Regions from separate parts of the Aggregatibacter sp. 2125159857 genome, predicted to be linked through region 1. Evidence: riboswitches for the same ligand, from Rfam matches in the RefSeq annotation. Region 1 holds a riboswitch; the other holds the start of a gene.
What was found. A riboswitch is a leader RNA that binds a small molecule or an ion and turns the genes downstream of it on or off. The one in region 1 is predicted to bind thiamine pyrophosphate.

Region 1 (16,123 bases):
TTGCGATGAACTTGTGCCGCACGATAAACCAAATCTAAAAATGGGGTTTCAAATAGGGCTTCTACTTTGCACACCGACCAATATTCTGCGGTTGGATGCGGTGTGATGGAGTAAATTTGTAAGGTACTGGTTGACATAGGTCTCCTTAAGTAAAACAAAGTAAATAAAAAGTGCGGTGCATTTTAAGCGCATTTTTCTTGCTGGCTTATCCGACCATTTTCAATACGAAGCATACGATCCACTTTGCCCGACAGCTCTGACGGTTGATGGGTCACAAGCAACAATGTTAGGTTTTTACTGTGGCAAAGTTCATCAATCAAATTGAGCATTTCCAGTCTCAATTCCGGATCGAGCGCAGAAAACGGTTCGTCCAACAATAAAATCGGTTTGTCGCGCAATAAACAACGCGCTAATGCGACCCGTTGTTTTTGTCCGCCCGACAAACTGTTCGGCAAACGGGATAAAAAGGATGTTAATCCTACCGCATCAGCAACCCGTTCGATCTGATCTTGCTCAAGTGCGGTCAATTTTAAGCTTGTTTTTAACCCCAATGCCAAATTTTGTTGCACGCTTAAATGCGGAAATAAATTATTCTCTTGAAACAACATGGACACAGGCCGCTCATACGGCGCACTACAGGTATGGTTTTCACCGTTTAACCAAATCTTGCCTTGTGTCGGCAACACAAAACCGGCAATTAAATTTAACAACGTACTTTTACCCGCACCGCTTGGCCCAACAATGGCAATACGCTCCCCTGCCGCCACTTGCAAATCAAACCTCATCGGCAGTGCATCATCAGCTAAAAATACGTTATCTAAGCGAATCATGTTGTTCCTTTTGATGTTCAATTAAGGCGAAAATAGCGCCGCATAATAACAGCAAAATACCGGCAGTGACAGCGGCCTCTTGGTGACGATAACTGCCTAATTGTTGATATAACAAATGCGGCAACGAAGTAAATTCTTGGTTACCGAACAACGCAATCGCCGTGAAATCCCCTAAGGAAAGGGCAAATGCCAAGGCAAGCGCATAGTTTATCGGTGTACGAAGTGCATGCCATTCAATCAGACGAAAACGTTGCCAGCCAACAATGCCAAGGGAATTACACAAGCGTTCGTAATACAACATATTGTTGTTGAATGGCTCAGTCAAAATGCGCAGCACGAAAGGCATGGCACTCAAGGCGTTACACGCAACGACAATGGCAAATAAATGGGCATTGGTAAAATCCACGTCACGCAACAATAAAAATAACCCCATCGCCAATACCAAAATGGGAATTGCCAAGATCACCATGCCGGCATTGAGAATAAATTGCGCTGTTTTTACATAATAGAGCCATTGCAAACGGCGTGATAATAACAACAATGCCACCGCCATGAGCAATGCCAGCAAAGCGGACGCAGGCGCAATAGTTAACGAGTAGGTTAAGGCTTTCCACAGTTGCGGATTGTGCCACGCTGTCAGCCATTTGCCTGATGTCAGTGCGCTAAACAAAATATTTAACAACGGTGACAACATAAAACACACAAAAACGCCGAGTAAAAAAACATGGAAAAATTTGACCGCACTTTTCGATGGGCTCAGCCAACGATATGGGCTGCTTAACGTGGTTTGTGAAGCGTTATTGAACAGACTGCTAAACGTAAATAGCAACAAACAAAACACAAACTGCAATAAGGCAAACACAGCTGCTTTCGGCAAATCAAATTCAAATAAAATCGCCTGATAAATCGCCGTTTCTAGCGTGGTATATTGCGGCCCACCACCTAAGGTAAGCACCACCGTAAAACTGGTAAAACAGAGCATGAAAATCAAGCTGAAAGTCGGCAACATCTGCCGACGCAGTGCATACCATTCCACCAATCGCACAAAACGCCAACCACGAATATTCAGTTGAGCTGCCAGCTGATGCTGTTCATAAGGAATGCTTTCCAAACTTTGTAAAAACAGTTTGGTTGCCAGCGGGATGTTAAAGAAAAGATGCGCAATTAAAATCCCCGACAAGCCGTAAATGCTGCCCGTCCAAGTGCGGTCAAAAAAATGCAAGAGTTGTGCAATCCAACCGGAGGCGCCATAAATGCCAATTAAGCCGAAAATCGCCACCAACACCGGCAACACAAAAGTCAGCGACATGATTTTCAGCAAAAAGGCTTTGCCGACAAATTCCACATAATAAAAAGCGCGAGCGAGTAGCACGCCGAAGAACAGGGATAACAACGCAGAAAGCAACGCTTGCCCAAAGCTAAAAGCAATAACATGATGCAAATAGCGATCGGCAAAGAACTGTTGCCACTGAAATTCAGTGCCCTGCGCCAACACGGCACGCATGGCAAAGCCATAAAGCAACGAAATAAGCAAAATAACGCTAACTCCGCCCACATAATGACGCGGGCGGAATTGCGGGCTAGAAAAAAATAAGCGGGTAAACAATGAACGAGACAACCAAAACATCGTTCAAATTATTTAGTTAATGTGGTTTGCCATTGATGAATCCAACTCCGCAACATTTCCGGGCTAACATTGGAGGTATTCAAGAAAGACTGCTTCAACACATTTTCTTTTAGGGCATCAAAGTGCGGTTCAACCGGCGCTTGGATCACCGGGAACATCACGTTTGCCGTGACAATCTGTTTTTGCGCTTCCTGTGTCACCAAAAAATCCATGAAGTGATCAGCACATTGATTTTTATGCTCCGCGATTCGCGCAGCCAATTCCACTTGCATCACATTGCCTTCAGCAAACGTGGTTGCCGCATAATTCTCTTTATTTTCAAATAATTGGTGATATAACGGCGAAGTGGTGTAACTTAATACGACATCCGCCTCCCCTTTCAGGAATGCGCCGTAAGTGTCAGACCAGCCCTTGCCCACTGTAACTGTGTGTTTGGCAAGTTGTTGCCAGGCTTGTGCCACTTGGTCTGCTGAATAAACCGTATTCATCCACACTAACAAACCACGTCCCACGCTGCTGGTGCGCGGATCTTGATAGATCACTCGTAAATCTTCCCGCTCTACCAATTCTTTCAGGCTTTTCGGCGGATTTTTCACTTTATTTTTGTCATACACAAAGGCGTAAGTACCGAAATCGTAAGGCAAGAACGTGTTATCCGTCCATTGATTTGGTAAAGAAAGCTGGCTTAAGTCGATGCTATTTGAATCAAATAATTGGCTTTTTTTCGCTTCATCCAACACAAAATTATCCAAGCCTAAAACGATATCCGCTTTGGTTTTATGCCCTTCCAGACGCACGCGGTTAAACAACGTGCCGCCGCTTTCAAATGGCATATAATTCACTTTGCAAAGTGGGAATTGCTGTTCAAATGCTTGTTTTACTTTCGGGCCGGCGCCCCAATCAGACGTAAAAGAATCGTAAGTATAAATATTCACGGTTTCTTCATAATGATTCGCCAATGCCATACCGGTGTATAAAGAAAGTGCGGTCAAAATTAACGTTGTTTTTTTCATGTGTCTGTTCCTCAGTCTAAATTACATTTTATTTTGATAAGCCCAATGATTGGTCGGCCCATGTCCATGGCCGATATTTAACGGATGGCTAATTGCCGCAGTAATGTAGTCTTTTGCGGTTTTAATTGCCTGTTCGACGGAAACGCCTTTGGCAAGCTCCGCCGTCATACAAGCGGAGAACGTGCAACCCGTACCATGGGTTTGCGCTGTCGCATAACGTGGGCTTTCTAAAGTAAATTGAGCGTCAGGGGTAAAAACCCAATCGCGGCATACCGCACTTTGCGAATGCGCGCTATGCCCGCCTTTAATCACTACGGTTTTCACACCACGTTCCTGTAAAATTTGTGCTGCTTTTTGCGCCGTTTGATCGTCAATGACCTCCACGCCTGTCAGTGCCTTGGCTTCCGGCAAGTTCGGCGTAATCACATCTGCTAACGGCAATAAAAATGTATTCAAAAAATCGACCGCACTTTGTTGCAACAATGGCGCACCGCCTTTGGCGATCATGACAGGATCTAACACCAACGTGCCGAAGTGATACTGCTTTAATGCCTCAGCGACACATTCGATAATCTCTGCTGTGCCTAACATACCGATTTTAAAGGCGCTAATCGTGAAATCATCAGCAATCGCTTTCAGCTGGCTTTGAATGGTTTGAAGAGGAATGGCGTGAATATCAAAGACGCCTAAGGTGTTTTGCGCCGTGACGGCCGTAATCACAGAAGTACCAAACACGCCACGCATTTGAAAGGTTTTTAAATCAGCCTGAATGCCGGCACCACCGCCGCTATCTGACCCGGCAATGGTCAACGCCTGCGCGACTTTACTCATAACGTTCTCCGCCATTTACCGGCACAGAACGACAAAACGCATATTGCATCATTGTTCCTTTTTTAATGAAAAAAGATAATCAGCAATAATGACGAATGAAGAAGATGTGGAGAAAAAGAAAGGAAGTATGATTTTCTCGTTAGTTTCCTACGTCAGTATTAACTGTATCAGGTTCACGGGTATGATCTCAGCACAAAGCACCCCGACTAATAACGGGGTTCAGTCTATCTATTTTGCTAAGGAAGGGCAAGGGATTTATCAAGATCACATCAACGATAGCTTGTTGAAAACTAAGCGTATGGGAAAATAAGATGAAAGTGTGTATGGCTGGGGTACTAGGATTCGAACCTAGGGATGCCGAGATCAAAACCCGGTGCCTTACCGCTTGGCGATACCCCAATAGAATATTAATAAGAAATGAGAGTTTGAAAATAGTATGGCTGGGGTACTAGGATTCGAACCTAGGGATGCCGAGATCAAAACCCGGTGCCTTACCGCTTGGCGATACCCCAACAACTATGTTGATATCAATGAAATAAATGGTGCGGGACGAGGGACTTGAACCCACACACCTCGCGGCGCCGGAACCTAAATCCGGTGCGTCTACCAATTTCGCCAGTCCCGCAACTATGGTGGCTATGACGGGATTCGAACCTGTGACCCCAACATTATGAGTGTTGTGCTCTAACCAACTGAGCTACATAGCCATTCATTTGCATTATCTCATTGACTTTGCGCGGCGTATTATGCGGATATTGCTTTTGCTCGTCAACTCTTTTTTTATGAAAAAAACTATTTTTGGCGCATTCGAATAGAGATTAAGCAAATCGTATTAGTTTTGTTCATTGCAGGCAGATAACTGACCTTATTTTAGAGGAGATTCAAAGCGGTAAGGTTGTTTTTAGTTAATTAAAAATCAATGTTTTTCTCAAAATGTGATCTGACGCATATTTTTTCCTATATGACGGTGCTATTATGTGAATGACAAAAAATAACCCTGATCAGATAAGGAGTCGATTATGTACAAACATGTATTAGTTGCAGTAGATCTTTCAGAAGAAAGTCCGGTTCTTTTGAAAAAAGCCGTTGGTGTTGCACGGCGGCATGATGCGAAATTATCCATCATCCATGTAGATGTGAACTTTTCGGATCTTTATACAGGTTTGATCGATGTCAATATGGTCTCCATGCAGGATCGGATTTCCAGCGAAACTCAACAAACATTGTTGCAATTAGCTGAACAAGCAGGGTATCCGGTGAGTGAGAAATTAAGTGGGAGTGGTGATTTAGGGCAAGTTCTATCAGATGCGATTGAACAATATGATGTGGATTTGCTTGTGACCGGACATCACCAAGATTTTTGGAGTAAGTTGATGTCTTCAACTCGTCAAGTGATGAACTCCATTAAGATTGATATGCTTGTTGTTCCTCTTCGTGAAGAATAATTGTTAAAGCTCACCTGTTATTAAAGGCAGAAAAAAATAACCGCACTTCACGAAGTTAGAGCGTAAGTGCGGTTTTGTTTTCTTCATTTTTAAGAAAAGAGAAATGGTTTCGTAAAAAGTTTTTCTATAAATATAAAAAATATGCAAGAATAGGAAGTTACGCAGTAATTTGTAAATAGTTAAGTAAAGACGTTAAAGTTTAAGGCTTATAAATGAAAACAACAGCACAAATTCGACAAGCATATCTGGATTTCTTTCATAGTAAAGGACATCAGGTTGTAGAAAGCAGTTCTCTCGTTCCGGATAATGATCCGACATTATTATTTACCAACGCCGGGATGAACCAATTTAAAAATGTTTTTTTAGGATTAGAAAAACGCCCTTATACCCGAGCAACCACTGCACAACGTTGTGTGCGTGCCGGGGGGAAACATAACGATTTAGAAAATGTGGGCTATACCGCAAGGCACCATACTTTCTTTGAAATGTTAGGAAACTTCAGTTTCGGTGATTATTTTAAACAAGATGCGATTCATTACGGTTGGGAGTTTTTAACCTCTCCACAGTGGTTAGGGTTACCGAAAGAAAAATTATGGGTGACCGTGTACGAAACCGATGATGAAGCCTATAACATTTGGCATAAAGAAATCGGTATTCCGGCAGAACGCATTATTCGTATCGGTGACAATAAAGGTGCGCCTTATGCTTCGGATAACTTCTGGCAAATGGGTGATACCGGCCCTTGTGGTCCTTGTACGGAGATTTTCTACGATCATGGTGATCATATTTGGGGGGGGCCTCCGGGATCTCCTGAAGAGGATGGTGACCGTTATATTGAAATCTGGAACATCGTGTTCATGCAATTTAACCGCCATGCTGACGGCACAATGGAGAAACTTCCAAAACCATCCGTGGATACCGGTATGGGCTTGGAACGAATCAGTGCGGTATTGCAACACGTCAACTCCAACTATGATATTGATATTTTTAAAACCTTAATTGCCAAAGTGGCAGAGTTAACCGGTGAGAAAGATTTAGCCAATAAATCATTGCGTGTTATTGCCGACCATATTCGTTCTTGCGCTTATTTAATTGCTGACGGTGTCGTGCCTTCCAATGAAGGTCGTGGTTATGTGCTTCGCCGTATTATTCGTCGTGCCGTACGTCATGGGCATTTACTCGGTGCAACAGAAGCATTCTTCTACAAACTCGTCCCAACACTGATTGATGTGATGGCAGAAGCGGGTAAAGAAGTGAAAAAACATCAAGCGACAGTGGAAAAATTCTTGCGCTTGGAAGAAGAACAATTTGCTCGCACCTTAGAGCGGGGTTTGACCTTGTTGGATGAAGCGTTGGCCAACGTAAAAGAGAATATCTTGTCCGGTGAAGTGGCGTTCAAGTTATATGATACCTATGGTTTTCCACTGGATTTAACTGCAGATGTTTGCCGTGAGCGTGGTATTGCGATTGATGAAGCAGGTTTCGAGCGTGAAATGGAATTGCAACGCGTTCGCGCACAATCGGCAAGCCAATTCGGCATGGACTATAACAGTGTAATCCGTGTTGACGGGACAACCCGTTTTGAAGGGTATACCGAGTCAGAAACACTGGCAAAAGTGACCGCACTTTTCCATGAGGGAAATCCAGTGGAATCGATTTCAGCAGGTCAAAGTGCCGTAGTTATTTTAGATAATACGCCGTTCTATGCAGAATCCGGTGGACAAATTGGAGATATCGGTCGTTTAGAAGGCAATGGTTTTTGTTTTGACGTAAAAGACACTCAAAAATATGGTCAGGTATTTGGTCATATTGGTGAACTCACACAAGGGAGTTTATCTGTTGGGCAGTCTGTAAATGCAGTGGTTGACGATGTTCGCCGTCAACGCATTTCGTTAAATCACTCCGCAACACACTTGTTGCATGCTGCATTACGTCAAGTATTAGGTGAACATGTCGCGCAAAAAGGTTCACTTGTTTCCGATACGTTATTACGTTTTGACTTTGCTCAACATGAAGCAATTAGCAAAGCACAGTTAGCTGAAGTTGAACGTATTGTGAACCAGCAAGTGAGAGCAAATAATCCAATCCAAACCGACATTATGGAGTTGGAAGCCGCAAAAGCAAAAGGTGCGATGGCGTTATTCGGCGAGAAGTATTCCGAACAAGTTCGTGTCTTAACGATGGGTGATTTCTCTATTGAGTTGTGTGGTGGTATTCATGCAAAACGCACGGGAGATATCGGATTATTTAAAATCGTCACAGAAACCGCTGTAGCAGCAGGTATTCGCCGAATTGAAGCGATTACCGGCGAAACGGCGATTGAATGGTTACAACATCAACAAACTTTATTGAATCAAAGCGCCGAATTACTGAAATCGGACGTGAATTCCGTTACGGATAAGATTTCTCTGTTGCAAGATAAATGTAAGAAAGTTGAGAAAGAGTTACAAACATTAAAAGAAAAAGCTGCACTTCAGGCCGGTAATGACTTAGCGCAAAGTGCGGTCGAAATTAATGGTGTTTCTGTGATTGTGCAGCAACTTGATGGTATTGAAGCGAAGTCTTTACGCGCAATGGTTGATAGCCTGAAAAATCAATTAGGCTCTGCCGTCGTGGTGTTTGCTTCCGCATTGGATGAAAAAGTTAACTTAATTGTTGGCGTAACTCAGGATCTAACAGCCAAAGTGAAAGCCGGTGAGCTTGTGAATTTAATGGCTCAACAAGTTGGTGGTAAAGGCGGTGGTCGACCTGATATGGCGATGGCTGGCGGTACTGAACCGCAAAATATCAACAAAGCATTATCTGTTTGCTCTGATTGGTTAAAAGCAAATTTATAATCTTTGTTTCCTGTTAATTAATCGTCGGCACTTATGATGTCATAAGTGCCAAAGTACAAAGTATTGTTTAATGTTTTATAGGGATGTTGGAAGCAAAATAGGGAAGTTGGAAATAAACTATAAAAGGTGAGGAGTTTATATGCTGATCTTAACCCGTAAAGTTGGCGAGAGCTTGCTCATCGGCGATGATGTTTCTATCACGATTCTTAATATACGAGGCAACCAAGTAAAAATTGGCGTACAAGCCCCGAAGGATGTTTCTGTTCATAGAGAAGAAATTTACCAGCGTATTCATCAAACTAAGGATGAAAACAAAGTATCGTAAATTTTATTTTATGAGCAGTTGAAGTAAGTCGGTTATAAGTCAATTGACTTACCAAAGGCGTGTAATGCCTATGTTTGTTCAAGTGAACTTTATAGGATATTGTTTATCGTATAGGTCGTGTATATGGGTGGCTTTTTAGGCTCAAAATTGTTGTCGTTGCCGGTGATGTTCGTTTAACGAGTGAAGAACTAAAAAATACGGTAACAAATGGATTATTGAATTCCGGTGTTAATGTAATTGATTTTGGTGAAACGGGGACAGAGGACGTCTATTTTGCTACATCATTTTGAAAAACAATGGCGGTATTAAACTGACTATAAACAACAATCCGACAATGATATCGGACTTAATCGTCATGCGTTAATCGTAGTGTGGATGTATTCCTTTCATAAGGTAAATTAACACTCAACTTGCAAACGAAAGATACGCTTTATTTCGCCAGTAGAAATTCATAAAAAACTTACCGCACTTTTTTGAAGTGGAAAGGTGCGGTCTTTTTATATTAAGGAAAATAAATATGAAAGCAATTATTCCTGTGGCCGGCTTAGGCACACGTATGTTGCCTGCAACAAAGGCAATTCCAAAGGAAATGTTAACGCTGGTGGATAAACCACTTATTCAGTATGTTGTTAATGAATGTGTTGCTGCAGGTATTAAAGAAATTGTATTGGTTACTCACTCTTCTAAAAATGCTATCGAAAACCATTTTGATACCTCTTTCGAGTTGGAAACGATGTTAGAAAAACGGGTAAAACGCCAGCTCTTGGAAGAAGTCCGTTCTATTGTGCCAAAAGATGTCACCATTATGCATGTTCGCCAAGGGAATGCAAAAGGCTTGGGGCATGCGGTATTATGTGGTCGTCCGTTAGTCGGAGATGAGTCTTTTGCGGTGATCTTGCCTGATGTGTTATTGGCGGAATTTTCAGCTAATCAGAAAAAAGAAAACCTCGCGGCCATGTTAAAACGCTTTAATCAAACCAAAGCCAGTCAAATTATGGTCAGCCCTGTTGCACTGGAGGCTGTAAGTAGCTACGGTATTGCTGACTGTGGCGGCGTTGAAATTCCACCGGGTGAAAGTGCAAAAATTAATAGCATTGTGGAAAAACCGAGTGTTGATGATGCGCCATCTAACTTAGCGGTCGTGGGGCGTTATGTTTTCTCTGCAGCAATTTGGGATTTACTGGAAAAAACGCCGGTTGGCGTTGGTGATGAAATTCAATTAACCGATGCGATTGATATGTTAATTGAAAAAGAAACGGTGGAAGCGTTCCATATGACCGGCATTTCCTATGATTGCGGCGATAAAATTGGGTATATGAAAGCCTTCGTAGAATATGGCTTACATCACAATAAACTGGGTGATGAGTTTAAATCTTACTTAAAAGCATTGACTTCATCATTTCAATAAGCCGTCTTGTTTCGTCTAAATTGATTTATCCTGAAGATACTTAACCCAATCTGATGCCCGTTGTCAATTAAGCATCAGATTGGGTTTTGTTATTTGTCGTAGCAGAATTTACTTCGCCGAGCCAAAGAGGAATACTTAAGGTGACGGCCAGTCCACCTAACCGACTTCGATTTGCCCAAACACGTCCATGATGACTTTTAATGGTATGTGCAACAATGGATAACCCTAAACCGGTTCCGCCGGTGGTTCGTGTTCTTGCTTCATCTACTCGATAAAAGGGTTTGAAAATTTTCTCGTATTCTTCTGCGGGTAATCCGGCACCATCATCTTCTGTGAGAATCACTAATTCGTGGTTTTCAATATAGAAATGAATCACGATCTTGGAAGAAGTGTACTTTAAGGCATTTCTAATCACATTTTCGACCGCACTTTGAAGGAGTTCGAGATTGCCGTTGATGCGATAATTCTCCGAATGGAAAATATAGAGATTGCTAAGAAACAGAATCTTTTTCTGTTCGGCTTCAAACTCCGCATCTTCTAGTATGCCTTCCCATAAAGCAGCGATTTCAAAAATTTCTCTACCTAAATGGCTATTGAGTTGTTGTCTTGATAATTGTAATAAGTCATTGATCATTTTATCTAAGCGTTGGGCTTCCGTATCAATGCGCTGGATATTTTCATTTTCGCCTAATCGTCTTCTCAATAAAGCAGTTGCAAGCTGTAAGCGCGTTAATGGTGTTCGTAATTCATGTGATATCGAGGAAAGTAATGTGCGCTGGTTATTTAAAACGTCTTCCAATGATTGTGTCATTCGATTAAAACTTTGTCCAACTTGACGTAATTCCAGTAGTCCTTTCTTCTCTAAGTTTTTATCGATGGTTAAATGTCCCATTGCAACGGCATTTGCGGCTTGCTGTAAATTGCGTATCGGACCGCCGATACTTTGTGAAAGCCACCACAATAGAGGCGAGGAAATCAGAATGACTAAAATAATCAGAAAAATAGGACGTTCGAAAATATAAGTGAGGATTTCTTTTTGTGCACTAATTCGATTAATAAAAAAGCATTGATACGTTGCGTCTTGTTCGCCTAGTTTAATCGGAAAAGGGCCTACGATTTGGGAATTGCCATAAATCCGCTTTAACGGTTTTACTTGAACAGGGTTATTGAACATGAATTGTCTAATGGCTTTTTCTTCGTCCGGTAACATGCCTAGAAGTTGACCGCTATGAGAGACTAATATCGGGTGATCACTAAAAAATTCAGCTGGAAAGATAATATCGCCATTGAGTAATTTTGAAAATTGATCATGCTGAATGGCGGATTCAATTTTATTCTCATATCGATGAATTTCATTTTCTTTTAAATTGGAATAAACATGTGCATCAAAATAGGGAAGAAGAAAAATGAAAAGTAACAAGATAAATAAGGTCAGCCAGAAAAAGAGAAAGATCCGGATAGTCAGAGAATTAAATGTAAACTTTTGCTTTTGCATAATTTTAAAATGAAAAAAGGCTATATCAATATAGCCTTAGAGGATTTATTGTTTTTCAGTGATTAATAAATACCCACGCCCCCTTAAGGTCTTCATCCATTGTAAGCCATCTGAACGGGGAGGTAATTTTTTGCGTAAATTAGACATATGCATGTCAATTGAGCGGTCAAATGAAGCCAGTTTTTTTCCAAGCACTTCAACGCTTAAGACTTCTTTAGGCACAATGATACCGGGATTTTTAATCAAGTGGAGCAGCAAGGCAAACTCTGTTCCGGTGAGCTCTAAATCCTGATCACCGGCGAGCACTTGTTGTCTTCCCGGATATAACGTAATACCGGCAAATTCAATTTTCTCAACATCAGTCTGTGTCGCCATTTTATTGGCTTGATCGACGCGTCTTAAGATCGCTTTAATTCGTGCGATCAACTCACGATCATTAAAAGGCTTAGGAAGATAGTCATCCGCACCAAGTTCTAGTCCCACAATGCGATCAATTTCATCGCCACGCGCGGTTAGCATAATCACCGGCGTCGAAAAGTTTTTTCTGATTTGTTGTAGGGTTTCGATGCCGTTTAGAACAGGCATCATGACATCGAGCAATACTAAGTCGTAGGTTCTATCAAGTGCTGTTAGCGCCTCTCTACCGTTGCGTACGACATTAACTTCAAACCCTTCCAATTCTAATAATTGCGATAAAAGATCCGTTAATTCTGCATCGTCATCAACAAGTAAAATTTTTGCCATAACAATCCCCTGATTCATGGTTTATTGCGAATTATTTTTTGCCGAATTGCCACCAACGTTTTTGCGGCGCTTCAGGCGCATTAATAATTGTGTTATTTGGGGCCGCTTGCTCTTCATTCGGTAATGGTTTATCTAAATCAAAGTGGCTCACGGTGCCTTTTTGATCGAAATTAACTACTAACGTATGTTGCTCCGGCGTTTCGTAGGCTTTTTGTTGTAAGAAAACATAGTACCAAGTATTGCTACTGTATGGATCAACTAACACCGGCGTGCCTAGTAAATATTGAACTTGTTGAGTTGTCATACCGGTTTTGAGTTGTGCTACGCTGGAGGCTTGTAAGTAATTGCCTTGTGGCACATCAATACGATAGACCACTTTGTTAATTCTGGAACAAGCGGTCACGCTCAATGCAAAAATTAATGTAGTGACAATAAATTTGAATTGCATTTTTGCCTTTTATCCTCTGTAAATAATGAAAAATGATGATACCGAAAGTTTAATTAATTGCCAAATTAATTCTCTTCTTTTAGCCGGCGTTGTAATTGATCTCGCAAGTTTGGCGGCAATCCTTTAATCGTCAACGTATCGGTAGTTTCATCCCAAAGAATGCGTTGATTTAATAATTCCGCATCAAAACTGATGGTGATGCCTTTGCCTGAGCCGGAAAATTTGGTTAACGATTTAAGTGCGGTGCGAATTGGTGGAATACTGTCTTCCAATCCATAGTTTTGTTCTTGTGTGAATGCAACAAAAGGTTGCTGATTGAGTGTTGGTAACGTATCGGAAAGTTCCGTCAACGTAATTTCCTCACCGCTATTTATTTGACCTTTACAGTATTCAAACACCTGCTTTTTCACAGCTTGGGTTTGCTCCGAATTGAGTTCGCCTTGTACGCAGTAATCACTCACCGCTTGTAATAAGCATTGGTTTTGTACTTGTGGATTGAGCCCTTCTTCTGCGCCTAAGAAATCCATAAAAAAATCGGCGATCTTGCGTCCTACGCGTCCTTTAATAAAGGTGAGATAACGATTGGAATTGGCATTGAGTTGTAAATCCGTCAAATTAATACGAGCAGCAATGTCAAATTGCGTAATATCGAGATATTCTGTGCGTTGAATTTCCAGCTGATCGTTGACTAACATACTGACACGACTGTCCAACAGCGCAATAAATAAGTAATCGGTCGCCAAGAAATTATATTGGCATAACACTAACGTACCGTTGTCGGCAAAGTGATATTTCCCCAATTCGGCAAGCAATAAATGGGTTGCTTCGTGGCTGAAGGGCAGAAAATCCAGTTCATTTTCCAACAATCGGTTAAGGCATTGGGCAAACACCGAAGATTCTTGAAACACTCCGTATGCTTTGGCTTTATTTTGATAACCCTGATGTAATTGCAACATCATTTGCTCTACTTCAGGGGTGATGGTTAATAATTGTTCACGCAGAACACAGCTTAATGGTGGCAGATTGTCGCCTTCCGGCTCTGCCTTGATAATTTGATGAAGAATAATTTGTTTAACTGTAATGCTCATAAAATCACCTTAAAAAACGCCTGCTATTATAACCGCACTTTTTAACAGAACTAACAAAATATGTTAGGATTAGCCCAATTATCGGTTAATATACGTAACGCTTTACATTAATTGGCTAATCAAACATGGCAATTCAATCAAAATATCAAGATAAACAAATAGATGCAATTTTAAACGACATGATCGCAGTGCTTGAAAAACACCAAGCGCCATTGGATTTATCCTTAATTGTTTTAGGCAATATGACCACCAATTTGCTCACCGGCAGTTTGGGCAAGCAACAGCAAAAGGTGCTGGCACAAGCCTTTTCTGAGGCACTACTCAATTCCATTAACACAGCGAAATAATTGGCAATGTGGAAATTCAACAGCAGACAATATCGTGAAGAAACCTCACAGAAGATTTCGTGGGGGCACTGGTTTGCTTTTTTTAATATTCTTTGGGCAATTTTTATCGGTGCCCGCTATGCGTTTATTATTGATTGGCCGGATACACTCTTTGGCAAAATTTACTTTTTCATCAGCTTATTAGGGCACTTTAGTTTTATTGTTTTCGCCTTTTATTTGTTGGTGATCTTCCCCCTCAGTTTTATTGTGAAAAACCACCGCACTTTTCGTGGACTCACGGTCATTCTTGCCACAATCGGCAATACATTATTATTAGTCGATACGGAAGTTTTTGTGCGGTTTAACCTGCATTTATCTTCCCTTGTTTGGAATTTGTTGGTGAATCCGGAAAACGGCGAATTATCGCGTAACTGGCAACTGTTCTTTACGCCGATGCCGTTGATTCTATTAGTGCAAATGTTGTTTTCTCGCTGGTCTTGGCAAAAGCTGCGTAGTTTGGAACGACAAAAATGGTTAAGAGGCGTTGGCGTCTTTTTTGTTTGCACTTTTATTGCCACCCATCTGATTTATGCGTGGGCGGATGCTTATTTATATCGTCCGATTACGATGCAACGTTCCAATTTCCCGCTGTCTTATCCGATGACAGCGCGCTCTTTCTTGGAAAAACATGGTTTTATCAATAAGCAAGAATATTCCCAACGCCTCGAACAAGAAGGGCGTTTAGATGCATTAGCGATTAACTACCCGAGAAACCCATTGCTTTTTGAGGCACCGCAAGAAAAGACCAATGTGCTGCTGATTACGGTTTCCGGCTTACGTTATGATGCCGTTGATATGGAAACTATGCCGAATTTGGCGGCGTTTGCACAACATTCCACGCAATTTACCAACCATTACAGTAGCGGCAATAATAACAATGCCGGTTTAACCGGGTTATTTTATGGATTGAACGCGAGCTATACCGACAGCCTGCTCAGCAATAAAACCCCTTCCGTTTTGGTTGAACGCGTTGCCCAACAGCAATATATGCAAGGCTTATTTTCTGCGAATAAATTTGATAACGCGATTTTCCGTCGTGCGATTTATCCGAAAGCAAAATTAACCGGTGATAATAGCAACCCAGTTGCGGTGCAGTCTTTTAAACGCTGGTTGGATTCCGCTAAACAACAGGAAAAACCGTTTTGGGGATATTTGAGTTTAAATATTGAACCCAATTTGGCGCAAGATAAGTATCAACAACAGCTTGGCAAACTGGATGAACTCTTAGGTCAACTCTTGCCGGAATTAGATTTGCCGAACACGATTGTGCTGATTACCGCAGAGCATGGGTATCGTTTCAACACGTTGACAGAAAAAGAAGAAATCAATGATTTCTCTCGTGACGAAGTGCAAGTACCGATGATTGTGCACTGGCAGGATTTGCCGGCGACAAAAATCACCAAATTAACTGCCCATGTAGATTTATTGCCGGCGTTGATGAAACACGTTTTCAACGTAAAAAATCCGATCAGGGATTATGCGCAAGGGCGTGATTTATTCGATTTAAAACAAGCCACAGATTGGGTCTTAGTTTCCAATTATCGTTGGAATGTGATTATTCTGCCGGATGGCACGCAATATCATATTGATGCGCGTGGAAACTATCAAAAATATGACCGCACTTATCAGAAGATTTCATCAGAAAG
Region 2 (16,123 bases), 600 kb from region 1:
TGTTTTCACAAGCCCCTTGAGTGGCTTGTGAAGTATAGGTCCTTATAGGAGAGCCTAAAAACCGCACGTTTTACGTGCGGATTGTTATTTGTGTGTTGGAGATAGGAATTACACCTGATATTTCGTTTTATCGCCAATGTCAAAATGCAACGGCATGCGCCATTTTTGAATGCTTAATAGCAAAATGAGAATACCGGTCACAAAGCATAATAAAGTGCTTAACCAAGTGATATTGAATAATAAGGCAAACCATAACACCGCAAAAAATATCGGTTGTAGATTTAAGGCAAAGACACGGAAGCAAAAATATTCTTTATAACTTAATCCGCCGAGCACCAAAAATGCTGCGCCCAGCGCTAGTTGCGGAAACTCTAACACTTGGCAGAGCAAGCCCACCCACATGGCAAATTGAAAAATATAACGGAAGTTTTTCATATATAAATGCACGCAAGCGGCACATAAGGTCGCTGCGATAAGCAAACCAACGTGTGCGGTTGCGGGATACCAAGGCAGCATAAACAACATTGGAACAGCAAGAACGAAGCCCAAGCGATAAATGATTACGGTTGCGTAATCCCAACCATCCATAGGCGATTTAATATGTGGATCAGCCATTTTTTCTCCTTAACGTATCATTAATAAATTCGATTGAATGGGGCGTGACTTCTAAAAGGGAAGCGGTTTCTCCCCAATCACCCAGCACGATACGATGAAAGTGCGGTGGAATTTCATGGTGTTTTTGACGGTGCGTATGTCCGTGAATCATTTGCGTTACATGAAATTGCACAAACATTTGCTGCACAAAAACGGCATTCACATCCATGATTTCCGTCGATTTTAATTGTTTATCTTGGCGGCTTTTCGCGCGAATTTTCTCTGCAATTTTTAACCGCACTTTTAACGGTAAATGTAAGAACAGCCACTGGCGCCATTTTTGATGAACTTTTTTGCGATATTGTTGATATTTCACATCGTCTACGCAAAGGGTGTCGCCGTGACATAAAAGGGTGGGGGTGCCGTATAAATCAATGACTTGATAAGTTGGCAGTAACGTCAGCCCGCACGCCTTGGCAAATTTTTTACCAATCAAAAAATCCCGGTTACCATGCTGGAAATAGCATGGCACGCCTTGTTCTGTCAGATGTCTGATGAGCTGTTGCACTTCGCTGATGAGATCGGATTGTTCATCATCGCCAATCCAAAAATCAAATAAATCGCCCAAAATATAGAGTTTTTCTGCTTCTGGCGCTTGTTCTTGCATAAATTGACGAAACAGGGCGAATAAGTGCGGTCGATTTTCGGAGAGATGTAAATCCGCAATAAAATAGGTTTTTTGCATAGCAATTCAATTAAAAATTTTTTGATTAGATTAGCACATTTCATCGTTATGAATACACTTAACGGGCTAATTTCGTTATACTTACGCAAATTTTTAAGAGGCTTTATCATGCTAAAAATCGCCAGAATTTTCATCATTGTGATTTGTTGTATTCTGATTTGTATCCTGGGTACGCTTTATTCCTTCATTCGTTTCCGTAATCCGAGTAATGTGGGCATTTTTGCCCGTTGGTTTGGACGGTTACATCCACTCTTTGGGCTGAAAGTGGAACATCGTTTCCCGGCGAATGCCGATAAAGTGGGTCGTTGTATTTATATCGGCAACCATCAAAATAACTACGATATGGTAACCATTTCTTACATGGTCATGCCTCGTACAGTGAGCGTCGGCAAGAAGAGTCTGATTTGGGTGCCGTTTTTCGGGATTTTATATTGGGCAACGGGCAATATTTTTCTCGATCGTGATAACCGTTCTAAAGCGCATAACACCATGTCGGAATTAGCGCGTCGTATTAATGAAGATAATCTGTCCATTTGGATGTTCCCGGAAGGAACACGCAGTCGCGGACGCGGGTTATTGCCGTTCAAAACCGGAGCATTCCACGCTGCGATTGCCGCCGGCGTACCCATTGTGCCGGTCGTTTGCTCGACAACCCATAATAAAATCGATTTAAACCGTTGGGATAATGGCACGGTGATTTGTGAAATGCTGGAACCTATTGATGTGTCCGGCTACAGCCGTGAAAATGTGCGCGAATTAGCGGAATATTGTCATGATGTGATGCAAAATCGCATTGCGGAATTGGATCGTGAAATCGCACAAAAAGCCATTGAACAGAAAAACGAGAATAAGCAGGCCTAAATGAAACATTGCTCCCGTCGTCAGCTGTTGAAAACAACCTTATTTTCCACCGCACTTTTTAGTGTACCGGTGCCCTTGCTGGCGGCAACACGCCCGGCATTGACAATTCCGCCGCTGTTTGAGGCACGGCGAGGCAAGCCAATTTTTCTGAATATGCAAAATACCCAAGCACCGCTATTGTCCGGAAAACGCACGGAAGTCTGGGGCTTTAACGGCAGTTATTTAGGGCCAACCATTAAAATTAAGAAAGACGATTTTGCCAAACTGAATTGGAAAAATAATTTACCGCAATTTGTCGCGATGAATATCCAAGGTTTGCAAGCCTCGAGCGAGTTGCTCGGTGGCATTGCGAAAAACTTACAAAAAGGCGAAACCTGGTCACCGATCATTCCCATTACGCAAGCGCCGTCCACCTGTTGGTATCATGCCTGCACCCTTGCCAGCTCAGCGTATCAAACGTATCGTGGGTTAGTTGGATTATGGATTATCGAAGATAAAGAAAGTTTGAAATTGGGATTGCCACAAAAATATGGTGTGGACGACATTCCGTTGATTCTCCAAGATATGCAACTGAACGGTGAGGGCGCGCAACTCTTCCAACAAAATCAAGGCAGTTTTGTCGGTGAGCGTTTGTTTGTTAATGGTCAAGAAGCGCCTTATCTCACGGTACCACGCGGCTTAGTGCGCCTACGTCTCCTTAACGCCTCGCTTTCCCGCACCTATGAATTACGTTTTGATGACGAGCGGGAATTTACGCTCATTGCACAAGATCTCGGTTTCTTGCCGCAAGGTCAAAAACGCAATGTCGTTACACTCGCGCCAAGTGAGCGTGTGGAAATTTTGGTGGACTTAAATGACGGTGAAAATGTGAGTCTCATTACCGGTAAAAAACGCGGTATTTTAGATAACATCAGTCATTTCTTTGGTTCTGACGGTGAGTTAATTGATAATCGCATTTTAGAACTGCGTCCGGAAGGCCTTGCCGGCGCCTTTGAGAAAAAAGAACAGACTTGGCAATTTAACACGGATGCGCCGAGTTTGCTGTCGGCTAACGTTCAACAAGAACGCACGTTTTATCTGGATACCAACAATGCCACCATAAACCAAAAACGCTTTGATCCGCGCCGCTTGGATGTTTCCGCAACACTCGGTAGCGTAGAACGCTGGCACCTCAGTGCCTCCTCTCCGGTCGGTTTTAATGTGGTCGGCGCAAAATTTATTGTCGAATCTGTGAATGACAAGCCGTTAGCACAAAACGAAATCGGCTGGAAAGATAGCGTACTCATCAATGGAAACCTGTCTCTTTTAGTGAAATTTGAAAATACGTCCTCCAATAATTATCCGTTCACGTTTGGTGCGTCTGATTTAATGTTGGCAGACAAAGGCTGTATGGGATTGATGTTGGTGCAGTAGTCTTCTTTAAGGATGTTTTCTTTACATTTTATTTACATAAAGAGACTTCATTTTTGAAATTGATATGCTATAGTCAGCCGGCTTTGATGTTTTACGCCAAGCAAATGGTCGATATGCATCGTTTTTTGCATTCGTTTAACTTTTAAATCTTATTACTTAGAGGTCCTTTTATGAAGAACGCTATTGTAAAATTCAGTTTAACGGCATTAGCCGCATTCACGTTAGCTGCTTGTGGGAGCAGTGGTGGTAGCAGTGATAATACTGCTGCACCAAGCAATGAACAAAAAACACAGGCAACGCCATCTAAAACCAATTTGCCAACACAAAATTCAACTAAGGCAAATCAAACCGTTACAGGTTCAGCTTTTGTTATCTCTGAACAAGATAACAAGGTTCAAGTCAAAAATGTTAAATTCAATAACGCAAATATAAATCAATTAGAGGTTGATGGCCAAACGATTACACTTACTTACCCTGGCATTTACGCAGGTAGCTGGCAACGTATAAATAATACAGCCGTATGTTGTGGTAAGTATGCCAATGTCCGTATGGGCGTATCTTTAAGCAAGGGTCCGACTGAGAAAGATATTCTGTTCTATAATGGTGCTCCAACCCAAAATATGCCTGTAACCGGTTTGGCGTCGTATAAAGGCGATAGTATTATTTCGTCAGATGATATTAGCGATGATTCTGATGCGGTAGCCGGTCAATCTTCTTTTGATGTTGATTTTGGTGCGAAGACGCTAAGCGGTTCTATTACAGCCAACAATGTACCAACCATTAATATTAGTGCGAATATTTCCGGTAATAGCTTTGAGGGCACGGCTAAATCGACAAAATTGACTGATGGCGCAGTTGAAGGTAAGTTTTATGGCAATAATGCGGTAGAATTAGGCGGCTTGGCAAAAGCAAATGATAATTCATGGGGCGCCGGTTTTGTTGGTAAGAAACAGTAATCTCCCCGAGTGAACAATAAAGCAAGCCATGTGCTTGCTTTATTTATTTGAATATATGGTTAAAACGATATGATGAAATTACCCTTATCTTTTGGAATTGCGATTGGCGTATTCGTGTCTGCTTCAGCAGCGGCAGAAATTGCTGCACCAAAGAACGCATCGCCTGAAGAACATTTAAAGCTGGCGAGCCCTCAATTGCCTCAACATGACGTTGTAGAGACCTCCACTTCAAAAGAACATACCCTGTCTATTACAAAAGAAGAACTTGCCAAACGACCGGATTTGATTATCCGTGGCCTGATTCCGGCATTGCTACAAAGCCATGCGGAGGCAGTGGCATTGTTGTTGCCCTTATACAAAAATTTGCCACAACAAGATCCTTTTTTGGTGGCTTGGGGCGAGGCTATGATGGCAACGCATCAAGGGAATTATGCCTCAGCGGTGCAGCAATATCGTGAATTATTTGCAAAACATCCTGAAGTTTTACCATTGCGTTATCAATTAGCCCATGCGTTATTTTTGAATAACGATAATGAAGCGGCGAAAGATCAATTCCAAAAACTTCGTGCGGAAGTGAATGATGCCTCATCGCAGCAAATGATCGATCAGTATTTAACCGCAATTAACCAACGAGATCAGTGGAAAATCAACGGCGGCATCAGTTTCTTAAATGAATCCAATATTAATAATGCGCCAAAAGCCGGCACCCGTATTGGTGCGTGGAAAGCTTGGGAGCGAGAACAGGCGCATGGGCTGTCTTATTATGTCGGAGCCGAAAAAAAATGGTCGTTGCCTCATCAGTTTTTTGCGAAACTGGTTTTAGATGGGCAAGGCAAATATTATTGGGATAACAAAAAATATAACGAATTTAATGCCCGAATCGGTGCAGGCCTGGGTTATCAAACGGCAAATACTGAACTTGCCTTAGTGCCTTTCACAGAACGACGTTGGTATTCCGGTGGATCGTCCGGCAGTGATGCCATGAAACAATATTCTAAAAATTCCGGTGTGCGTGTTGATGTGACCCATTGGCTCAATAAATCATGGCAAATTTCGACCGCACTTGAATATGGTGAGCAGCGTTATGCCACGCGTAAACATTTAAATGGCAATAATTATTTGTGGTCGAATACGCTCTTATTTTTACCTTACAGCGGACAATATTGGTATATCGGTGCGGATTATAATCGCGAAAATACACGTGATCGTGATAATGCCTATCAACGTAAAAACGTGCGTTTAGGTTGGGTGCAAGAATGGCCGTTGGGCATTTCCAGTCGTCTTTCTGTCGCTTATGCAAGACGAGCGTATAAAGGGGAAGATTTACTTGGCATTCGTCAAAAAAACAAGGAATATCAAACCAATGTCACTTTATGGCATCGTAACGTGTATTTCTGGGGTATTACGCCGAAAATTACCTGGTCGTACCAAAAAAATGACAGTAATCATCCGTTTTATCGCTATGATAAAAATCGGATTTATTTAGAAATGAGTAAAACGTTTTAATCATGGATTGAGGCAACGATCATGACGTTACAACAACGCTATCAACAAGCAACAAAGGAAGCCCGTTGGGCATTAGGTTTAACCCTGCTTTATGTGATTGGGTGGTGCTTATGTGCTTACTTGCCGAAAGGCACACAAGGTCCTATTGGCTTTCCGCTGTGGTTTGAACTTGCCTGTATTTACCTGCCGATGCTGTTTATTGTGGTGGCGTATTGGTTGATTAAAATTGTGTTTCAAGATATTCCGCTGGATGTGGAACAGAAAAATCAAGATATGACAATGGAGCGTCATCAATGAACCTAGGGATTATTTTTCCGCTCGTCATTTATTTAGCCTTTGTCTTCGGGGCGGCGATTTATGCTTATGTGAAACGTCAAAAAGGCGGGGATTTTCTTTCCGAATATTATGTCGGTAACCGTTCTATGACGGGCTTCGTGCTCGCTATGACGACTGCCTCCACCTATGCCAGTGCGAGTTCTTTTATCGGTGGCCCCGGTGCGGCGTATAAATACGGCTTAGGCTGGGTTTTGCTTGCCATGATCCAAGTACCGGCGGTGTGGTTGGCGCTTGGTGCGCTAGGGAAAAAATTTGCCTTGCTTTCACGCGAAACTAACGCCTTGACCATCAATGATTTATTGCTTTATCGCTATAAAAACAAATATTTAGTGTGGATTGCCTGTGTTGCGTTGTTGATCGCGTTCTTTGCGGCGATGACCGTGCAATTTATCGGTGGCGCCCGTTTGTTGGAAACTACCATCGGCATTCCTTACACCCAAGCCTTGTTAATTTTCGCTTTAACCGTGGGGATTTATACCTTCATCGGTGGTTTCCGTGCCGTGGTGTTAACGGACACGATTCAAGGTACTGTCATGATTCTCGGCACGATAGTGTTATTGGTCGGCGTGATTTATCAGGTAGGCGGCGTAGAAAGTGCGGTCAAAAAATTAACTGAAATTGACCCAAGCCTCGTCAGCCCGTACGGACCAAATGAGATGCTGGATTTCCAATTTATGGCGTCCTTCTGGATTTTGGTTTGCTTCGGTGTGGTCGGCTTGCCGCACACGGCCGTGCGTTGCATGGCGTTTAAAGACAGCAAAGCCCTGCACAATGGTATGTTGATCGGCACGATCGTGTTGACGATTATCATGTTCGGTATGCACTTGGCAGGAGCATTGGGGCGCGCCATCGTGCCGGATTTAACGGTGTCGGACAAAGTGATTCCGACCCTGATGTTACAAGTGTTGCCGCCGATTGTCGCGGGGATTTTCCTTGCAGCACCAATGTCGGCGATTATGTCCACGGTAGATGCACAACTGATTCAATCGTCTTCTATTTTTGTAAAAGACTTGTATTTGGCGGCAAAACCACAGGCAGTGCAAAATCAAAAACGGATTGGTCGAATTTCCTCCGTTATTACGTTAATTTTGACCGCACTTTTAATTTTCGCTTCTCTTAATCCGCCGGATATGATCATTTGGCTGAACCTGTTTGCCTTTGGTGGACTTGAAGCCGCATTTTTGTGGGTTATTGTTCTTGGACTTTACTGGGACAAAGCCAATGCTTACGGTGCGGTTAGCTCCATGTTGGTTGGCTTGGTTTCGTTTATTTTATTTACCCAATTTGGTATTAAACTTTTTGGCTTCAACCCGATTGTGCCAGCGTTAGTCTTCGGCTTAGCGGCATTTTTGATGGGGAATAAAATTGGAGAGAAGCGCCATTCAAAGTGCGGTGAAAATGACAGGTAAAATACATGAAAAAAATCGATCAAAAAAGCTTAGAAAATGCTTACCGCTTGTTTGAAACGAATGATATTCAGCAAATTGAAGTGGGAACAACACGGGGATTGCAGCAAATTCACCGCTATTTATTTCAAGATTTGTATGATTTTGCCGGCGTGATTCGAGAACAAAATATTTCCAAAGGCAATTTTCGTTTTGCTAATTCGTTGTATTTAAAAGAAGCCTTGGGCAAAATCGAGCAAATGCCGGAAACGACATTTGAAGAGATTATTAATAAATACGTTGAAATGAATATTGCGCATCCTTTTTTAGAGGGCAATGGTCGTTCAACAAGGATTTGGTTGGATTTAATCTTAAAGAAAAATTTAGGCAAAGTCGTAAATTGGCAAAATGTCGATAAAACCTTGTATTTGCAGGCAATGGAGCGTAGTCCGATTAATGATTTAGAAATCCGTTTTTTATTGCAAAATAATTTAACGGGTGATGTGGATAATCGTGAAATTATTTTTAAAGGCATTGAGCAATCCTACTACTACGAAGGTTATGAAAAAGAATAAAAGGATAAACACATGGCTTGGATTCAAATTCGCCTAAACAGTACTAACGAAAAGGCAGAGCAAATCAGTGATTTTTTAGAAGAGATCGGATCGGTGTCCGTCACCTTCATGGACAGCCAAGATACGCCGATTTTTGAACCGTTACCGGGAGAAACACGGCTTTGGGGTAACACGGACGTGATTGCTTTGTTTGATGCGGAAACCGATATGAATGTGGTGGTGGATGCACTTAAACAGGCGAACCATTTAGAGGAACATACCGCCTATAAAATCGAACAAATCGAAGACAAAGACTGGGAGCGCGAGTGGATGGATAATTTCCATCCAATGCAATTCGGTAAGCGTTTGTGGATTTGCCCAAGTTGGCGCGACGTGCCGGATCCGAATGCCGTGAACGTGATGCTTGATCCGGGCTTGGCGTTTGGTACGGGGACGCACCCGACCACCGCGCTTTGTTTGGAATGGCTTGATAGTTTAGATTTAAAAGATAAAACGGTGATCGACTTTGGTTGTGGTTCCGGTATTTTAGCCATTGCGGCATTGAAGTTAGGCGCGAAAAGTGCGGTCGGTATTGATATCGATCCGCAAGCGATTTTAGCCAGCCGCAACAATGCGGAACAAAACGGTGTGGCGGATCGTTTGCAACTGTTTTTATCCGATGCAAAACCGTCGGACTTGAAAGCCGATGTGGTGGTGGCGAATATTCTGGCGGGGCCGTTAAAGGAGCTTTACCCGGTGATTAGCCAGTTAGTGAAACCCAACGGAGATTTAGGCTTGTCGGGCATTTTAGCTACACAAGCGCAATCCGTGTGCGATGCCTACGCCGAGCGTTTTGTGCTCGAGCCGGTGGCAGAGCGCGAAGAGTGGTGTCGAATTACCGGTAAGTTAAAGGCATAATGCGTAATAAACGTCAGTAGGTGATAAAAAAGTGCGGTGGAAAAATATCACGTTTTTTCACCGCACTTGGTTTTTGAGAGGCTAGTAACCGCTTTCCTGAAAATTCGGCAAGAATGAAGCCTGCTGAATCCGCTTGACGCGGGTCTCAATACGCCCGTCTGCATAGAGCTCGATTTCACGCCAGCCCGGCTGAAGGGTATCAAGCGTAAAGCTGTTGCAGTCCGGTTTAAATTGCACACAGGTGGAAGGGGTGGCCATGACACGGTAGCCATGCCATGTGCTATCTGCCTGTTGATGAATATGACCATATAATAGGGCTTTAACGCGTGGAAATGGCGCTAACACGCCGGCTAATTCATGAGGATTGCGCAAATTATGCTGATCCAACCAAGCTGAGCCGGTTGACAGCAAATGGTGATGCAACACAACAAGGGCATAGCGTTGAGGGTGCGCCTCTAACTTTGTTTTTAACCATGCCAGTGTTTCCGGTTCAAGTTGACCGTGCGGCACGCCTTGTACTTGGCTATCTAATAATAGGATTTGCCAATGTTCCCCTAATAAGAGGTGCTTTCCGGCATTGACGTTGCCTTGGGTGAGATGCTCAACCATTTTAGGCTGAAAGTCATGATTTCCCGGAATCCAAAACACCATTTTTTCTAGCGATTTTACATTGTCGCAAAAGCGTAAATAACCTTCATCACTGCCGTCTTGTACCAAATCCCCTGTCGCGAGCACGAGATCATAGGTATAGTGGGCTTGTTGGATCTCAGTGAGTACTTGCGAAAAACTGGCTTGTGTATTAATTCCCAACAATTCCCCGTTGATGTCCTTGAATAAATGAGGATCCGTAATTTGTATAATACGAAAGACCTCTTGTTGGGCGTGATATTGATAGGTATTTAACAAAGTAAACTCCTCATATTAACTGCGCCTAAATGGCCTGAGCTGTCTAAACGCATGGGGTTATCGCCATTGCGTTTTCAGTTGAGGATAATTTAACGCTAACCATTGAAGCCCCATAACGGCAATGCCATTATCAATTTTGCCTTCACAAACCCATTGATAGGCGGTTTCTCGACTAACGACATGAACGCGAATATCTTCATTTTCTTCCGCCAAACCATGCAAACCGCCAACTTGGGTGCTGTCCACTTTGCCGACAAATAAATGAATGCGTTCTAGTACGCCTCCCGGACTATCCCAAACGCTTAAGCAGTGTTGTAGATGGGTGATTTTTGCACCGGCTTCTTCTTCGCTTTCTCTTAATGCGACGGATTCCGGCGTCTCGCCTTCTTCTACCATGCCGGCAATCAATTCTAGAAGCCAAGGGGATTGGTTTGATTTTGGATCGTAAGCTCCAATGCGGACTTGTTCTACTAAAACTACATTATCCAATATCGGATCATAAGCGATGACGGCAGACGCTGCACCTTTGATTAATAACTCACGGGTCACCACACCGCTCCAGCCGCCGGCAAAAAGTTTATGTTTAAATTTCACTTTATTTAGTTTAAAAAAACCGCGATAAACTGTTTCATCCTCTAAAATCTCAATATCCTGTTGAGTAAATTGTTGAAACTGATACATCTTTCTCTCCCTAAATGTTCGCCGGCAGTTAGGATACTTTCATTCTTCCTAAAAAAAAATGGAATTTTGGTTAAAATTTTCGGATCTTTGAAGTTGGTCACAAAACTGGGGAGGCGGAGAGCAACGAAAAAACCATGGTATGGCGTAATGAGCACGTTGCTCTCCCAACGTAAGAATGAGATGAAATTATTTTTCTTCTTGCGTGATTTTAACCCAACGCTCAATGAGGCGTTTGCTTTCTGCATCAGCACCAAAGCGGATGAAGTCAATATCCAATAACTTCAGTTTTGTTGGATCGCTGGCTTTCGGAGACGCCTTAGCGTGAATGTTCGTTGGAATTTGATAAGAATCGGATTCGCGCCATGGAATTTCTTGTGCTTCCGCATCGAGGACGAAATCCACGAAGTGTTTGGCATTTTCAAGATTACGTGCACCCTTGATAATGCTGACCGCACCCAGTGTGTAGCCCACACCTTCACAAGGCAAAATGCCTTTTACCGGTGCGCCTTTGTCTTTTTCACGTACATAACTATGCATAAAGGAAACATCCACACTCACTTCACCGGTGGATAAATTACCGGTGGCTAAACCGCTCTTGGAATATTGCGCCACGTTCGAATTGAGTTTTTTCAAGTAATCAAAGGCTTTTTCTTCACCCCAAAGTTGCACTAATGTCGTCAGAAAAGAATAGCCTGTGCCGGATACGCGGGGATCGGCATATTGAATTTGATTTTTGAATTCTGGTTTGAGTAAATCGGCAAAGCATTTCGGTTCCGGAATATTGAGCTGTTTTAATTTTTCCGTATTCACACCGATGGCAACTTCCATTAAATAGATAATTGACGTGTAGTCGCCTCGTTCATCCATTAATTTTTTGAACTGTGGCATGATGTCTTTTTGTAATGGGGAGCGATAAACTGCCAGCAAGCCTTGATCAGCGGCTTGTAGGTGCGGTTCAAAGGTGCCGCCAAACCACACATCTGCCTGTGGATTGTCTTTTTCTGCCTTGATTTTACCCAGCACGGTGCCGGTGCTGTTGCGTACAAATTGGGTGTCAACATGATATTTTTCGGCAAAGCGTTTCGTGACTTTTTCACAGGTGACATTTTGCACGCTGCAATACACGGTGAGTTTGCCTTCCGCTTGGGCGTTTTGCGTATAAAACAGCATTGGAAGCAAGCAAAGTGCGGTGGTTTTTAAGGTCGTTTTTAAAAGGGAATCATTTTTAGCAAGCATGGTCATTGATCTAATCCTTGATGAGATTGAAAAATAAAACCAGCTAACAACTCAACGGGGGAAATCGGCTGAAAGACGCCGTAGAAGCAGAGTGAAGTGCATTAGTTTCCTACGTCAGTGCTAACTGTATCAGGTTCACGGGTATTTCTCAGCTTCGTTATTTAAGCGAACGAAGCACCCCGACTAACGCGCATTACTATAAAATGTTACTTCGTGTTTGTAAATGTTTTGTTATGTTTCATCTTGTTGTTTTTTCTGAATTTCCTTTTCTTTTTCTGGAGGCAGCCTATGTCTTAACAGACTGTCTCAACAGACCGCGATTAATCAAAAAACGATAAATTCACAGAGATAATGTGTGAATTATGTCCAATTTCAAGCCAGACGCGATTATTTTTCAATTTAAACTTGCAATTTATTTTGAAATGAGTAGAATAGCCCAACTCAATCGCGGGGTGGAGCAGCTTGGTAGCTCGTCGGGCTCATAACCCGAAGGTCGTCGGTTCAAATCCGGCCCCCGCAACCATTTTTCATGATGTAACTTCTTTTTAAGACCTGTTTTGATCTTTTTCAAAACAGGTTTTTTCTTTTCTCGTCTTTATCGCGGCTGGCGTGAATGAATAATCTTTTTACTCACGCCACGCGTTATTAACTATACATCGCCTCAATCTGCGCTTGATAGCGTTGCAAAATAACCTTTCGGCGTAATTTTAAGGTAGGGGTAATTTCTTCCAGTTGCGTGCTGAATGCCTGAGGCAACAACGTGAAACGTTTGATTTGTTCCCACCCGGCAAGTTCTTTTTGTAACTCGTTGATTCGCTGTTCTAACATTTGCAAAATCTCGGAATGTTTGAGCAATTCCAAACGATCTTGATATTTGATGTTGACCTGTTTGGCGTATTCCTCAAGAGCAGCATAGCAAGGCACGATAAGGGCGGAGACATATTTTTTGGCATCAGCAATGACCGCAATTTGTTCGATAAATTTATCTTTGCCGATTTTACTTTCCAACACTTGCGGTGCAATGTATTTGCCGTTGGAGGTTTTCATTAATTCTTTAATGCGGTCGGTGATGTATAAATTGCCCTCGGCATCAAATTCGCCCGCATCACCGGTTTTTAAAAAACCGTCTGCAGTGAAAGCATCGGCGGTTTCTTGTGGTTTTTTGTAATACCCTTTCATCACCATGCCACCGCGCACGAGAATCTCGTTATTTTCGCCAATTCTGACTTCTGCGCCCGGCATTAAGCGACCGATGGAATTGGCGTTAAAGTGGAGATCATCCCAGCAGGAAACCGTCGCGGTGGTTTCTGTCATGCCGTAACCCAGCTTAATGTTTAAACCGATACTGTGGAAAAATAACCCGATCGTCGGTTCTAATTTGGCACCGCCGCAAGGCATCATGCGAATGCGTCCACCGAGCAGTGCACGTAATTTGCCAAGTACCAGCTTGTTGGCGAGGGCATACTGTTGTTTTAACAAAAAGCCGATTTTTTGTCCTTGGGCAAGGGCATCAAAATGTTGACGTCCGACTGCCATCGCCCAATGGAAAATCCATTGGCGTAGTTTGGGAGCGTTGTGCACTTTATCTAAAATGGCCGTATAAATTTTTTCGTAAAAACGTGGCACGGCACACATTAAGGTTGGTCGAATCTCTGTCAAAGCCGACCGCACTTGATTGGTGTCTTCAATGTAACAGTTGGTCGCACCGCGATGGAGCACATAAGCTACCCAAGCGCGTTCAAAAATATGCGATAAGGGTAAAAAGGAAAGAGATACATCGGTATCATCTACTTTCAGCGCCTGATCGTGCGCATTGAGTTGGTGCGCTAAATTCGCGTAATCCAACATGACGCCTTTCGGCTCACCGGTCGTGCCGGAGGTGTAAATCAGCGTAAATAAATCCTCTAAGCATTTGCCATCCAATCGTTGTTGTAATTCCACCTGATATTGCTCATCTGCCATCTCAATAAAGTCTTGCCAATGGCAGGCTTTGACGTGTTCATGCAAATGGAGCGTACTTTTCATTGCCACGATTTTTTCTAGTTTCGGGCATTCATCAACGATTTCCAGCACTTGATCATATTGCTCTTGGTCGCCCACGAAAATGATCTTCATCTCCGCATTATTGATAATGAATTGGGCTTGTTTAGCGGTATTCGTGGCATAAATCGGCACGGTGACGGCACGCACTTGCAATGTACCGATGTCAGTGATTGTCCAACGCGGCATATTGTGTGAAAAAATACCGATTTTATCTTGAATATCAATATGATTTGCTAATAACGCTAAGGAAATTTGGTCAATTTGTTGTTGTAACTCTGACCAAGAAATAGACAACCAATTGTTGTCTTTGAAGTAACGAAGTGCGGTGCGATTTGCCAGCGTTTTTGCTTGGCTACGTACACGGTGAATCAAATGAAAATTGAGATCCATGGTTAAAAATCCAAAGTCAGCTAACAGTTGTGCGCTAATATAGCGGATTGAGGCTCAAAACTCTAGCCATAAAAACAATGAATAGGCATACACGGCAAGCAAGTTTATTTATGTAATGATCTTGCTTTTAGAACGACAAAGTGCGGTGAAAAAATAAGCGTTTTTCTGTTGGCAAGAAAAACGCTTATGGATTCTCTAAATGTTCAGACGGAATCTGAACGTGAACGGTTTAAACTACCATTGGAAACGATAGACGGCTTGTACGCCAAAGGGTTGCTTGATGTGTTTGCCGTCGGCGCGATTCACTTCTAAACCAATGCGGTGATTGCCAAAACCGGCGTTAAAACCGACCGCACTTGTAAAACGACCGCGATAACTTTCTACATTGAGTTGGCTACCATTGTAGTTAATGTTGCTATGGCGGTGGCGTGTCGTGATCGCATTCGCTTCGGCATAAGGTTGAAGTTTCCATCCTTGGCTCAACTCGAAGGTTTTCGCGAGACGTAATCCGACACGAGAAGACACGGCTGAGAGGCTATCTTCCTTTTCTTTACCGTTAATATGCGTCCAAGCCAATTGCGCTTGTGGGGTCACGGTCCATGCGCCGGCTAATTGGAATTGTTTGCCGATTTCACTGCTTAACGTGTAAGCGTTGTAACGCTGTTTTTCTGTATGATTCGAGTCAGCGGTTAAGCGACTATATTGCGCGATGTTATCTAAATAGACACCATTGTCAGCCATGTAAGTCCCGTAAACTCCAATGGCTTGTCCTTTCACTTTTCCGTTGCCGTAATGATTGTTGAAGTCAATATTGGCTTGGCTATATCCGACAAATCCGCCTAAACGCACCTTATTCGTCGCTGCAGCATCTGCACCAACTTGTAAGCTATGTACGTTTTGCTTAAAGCCGGAAGTTTGACTTTCACCTGTGGAAAGTGCGGTGAGTTTTTGATGTGAATTGACGTTTTTCACCCAAATATTGCCTTTCTCACCGGTTCTAATTTCACCTAAACGTTGGTGAATGCTGTTTAATTCATTTTCGACCATCAGTAATTCCGCTTGGCGAAGAGACACTTGTGCGTTTGCGCGCTCAAGAAGTTGCGCTGTCTTCGGTAAGGATGGTGTAATATTTGCCTGAGCCTGAGCCTGAGCCTGAGCCTGAGCCTGAGCCTGAGCCTGAGCCTGAGCCTGAGCCTGAGCCTGAGCCTGAGCCTGTTGAGCTTGTGGCTGTTGAGTTTGTGGCTGTGGTGTGACTGCGTTTTGTGAGTGCGCTAGCACCCAATTTTTCCCTTCAGTGGTTAAGAAGTATTTATAAGCACCGAGCGCCACATAACCATTGGCGTTCGCTAAGTGAAATTTTGCATTGCCGCTATTGGTTTCAACTAAGGTTACTTTACCGTTTGCCACATGCGCGCCGTGATCTGTCACATTAAGGTTATGATCACCTTCCGCGTTTCCTTTCACGATGATTTTATCGGCTTTGTTTTCAGCGATATTGGTGTTGAGATCAAAGGTGGTGGAGCCAGTGAGATCTCCTTTAATTGTTAACGTTTTATATTCCGATGTCGGTTCAAATTTGACCGTTGAATTTTGCGTATT

Region 2: linked by a shared signal. The riboswitch ahead of J5X96_RS02600 (ABC transporter substrate-binding protein) and the one ahead of thiD (bifunctional hydroxymethylpyrimidine kinase/phosphomethylpyrimidine kinase) in region 1 are both predicted to bind thiamine pyrophosphate.

Annotation. Positions count from the first base shown of each region.
Region 1 is NZ_CP072548.1:1,886,397-1,902,519, reverse strand. Features, by position in the region: gene bioB (biotin synthase BioB) at 1-137, opposite strand, end outside; gene thiQ (thiamine ABC transporter ATP-binding protein) at 183-830, opposite strand; gene thiP (thiamine/thiamine pyrophosphate ABC transporter permease ThiP) at 814-2,457, opposite strand; gene thiB (thiamine ABC transporter substrate binding subunit) at 2,466-3,470, opposite strand; gene thiD (bifunctional hydroxymethylpyrimidine kinase/phosphomethylpyrimidine kinase) at 3,492-4,301, opposite strand; TPP riboswitch at 4,429-4,516, opposite strand; tRNA gene J5X96_RS09255 (tRNA-Gln) at 4,626-4,700, opposite strand; tRNA gene J5X96_RS09250 (tRNA-Gln) at 4,739-4,813, opposite strand; tRNA gene J5X96_RS09245 (tRNA-Leu) at 4,842-4,926, opposite strand; tRNA gene J5X96_RS09240 (tRNA-Met) at 4,932-5,008, opposite strand; gene uspA (universal stress protein UspA) at 5,321-5,746, shown strand; gene alaS (alanine--tRNA ligase) at 5,959-8,583, shown strand; gene csrA (carbon storage regulator CsrA) at 8,723-8,908, shown strand; partial or broken gene J5X96_RS09860 (phosphomannomutase CpsG) at 9,004-9,269, shown strand; gene galU (UTP--glucose-1-phosphate uridylyltransferase GalU) at 9,426-10,316, shown strand; gene cpxA (envelope stress sensor histidine kinase CpxA) at 10,384-11,811, opposite strand; gene J5X96_RS09205 (response regulator) at 11,857-12,555, opposite strand; gene bamE (outer membrane protein assembly factor BamE) at 12,587-13,003, opposite strand; gene yejK (nucleoid-associated protein YejK) at 13,069-14,091, opposite strand; gene J5X96_RS09190 (YejL family protein) at 14,217-14,438, shown strand; gene J5X96_RS09185 (DUF3413 domain-containing protein) at 14,445-16,123, shown strand, end outside.
Region 2 is NZ_CP072548.1:487,351-503,473, forward strand. Features, by position in the region: gene J5X96_RS02540 (DUF2301 domain-containing membrane protein) at 109-615, opposite strand; gene lpxH (UDP-2,3-diacylglucosamine diphosphatase) at 608-1,339, opposite strand; gene J5X96_RS02550 (1-acylglycerol-3-phosphate O-acyltransferase) at 1,448-2,200, shown strand; gene J5X96_RS02555 (multicopper oxidase domain-containing protein) at 2,201-3,613, shown strand; gene J5X96_RS02560 (Slam-dependent surface lipoprotein) at 3,784-4,569, shown strand; gene J5X96_RS02565 (surface lipoprotein assembly modifier) at 4,642-6,075, shown strand; gene J5X96_RS02570 (YhdT family protein) at 6,097-6,372, shown strand; gene panF (sodium/pantothenate symporter) at 6,369-7,820, shown strand; gene fic (protein adenylyltransferase Fic) at 7,826-8,371, shown strand; gene prmA (50S ribosomal protein L11 methyltransferase) at 8,384-9,268, shown strand; gene cpdA (3',5'-cyclic-AMP phosphodiesterase) at 9,350-10,174, opposite strand; gene nudF (ADP-ribose diphosphatase) at 10,232-10,855, opposite strand; gene J5X96_RS02600 (ABC transporter substrate-binding protein) at 11,042-12,097, opposite strand; TPP riboswitch at 12,181-12,283, opposite strand; tRNA gene J5X96_RS02605 (tRNA-Met) at 12,538-12,614, shown strand; gene J5X96_RS02610 (long-chain fatty acid--CoA ligase) at 12,737-14,524, opposite strand; gene J5X96_RS02615 (autotransporter outer membrane beta-barrel domain-containing protein) at 14,759-16,123, opposite strand, start outside.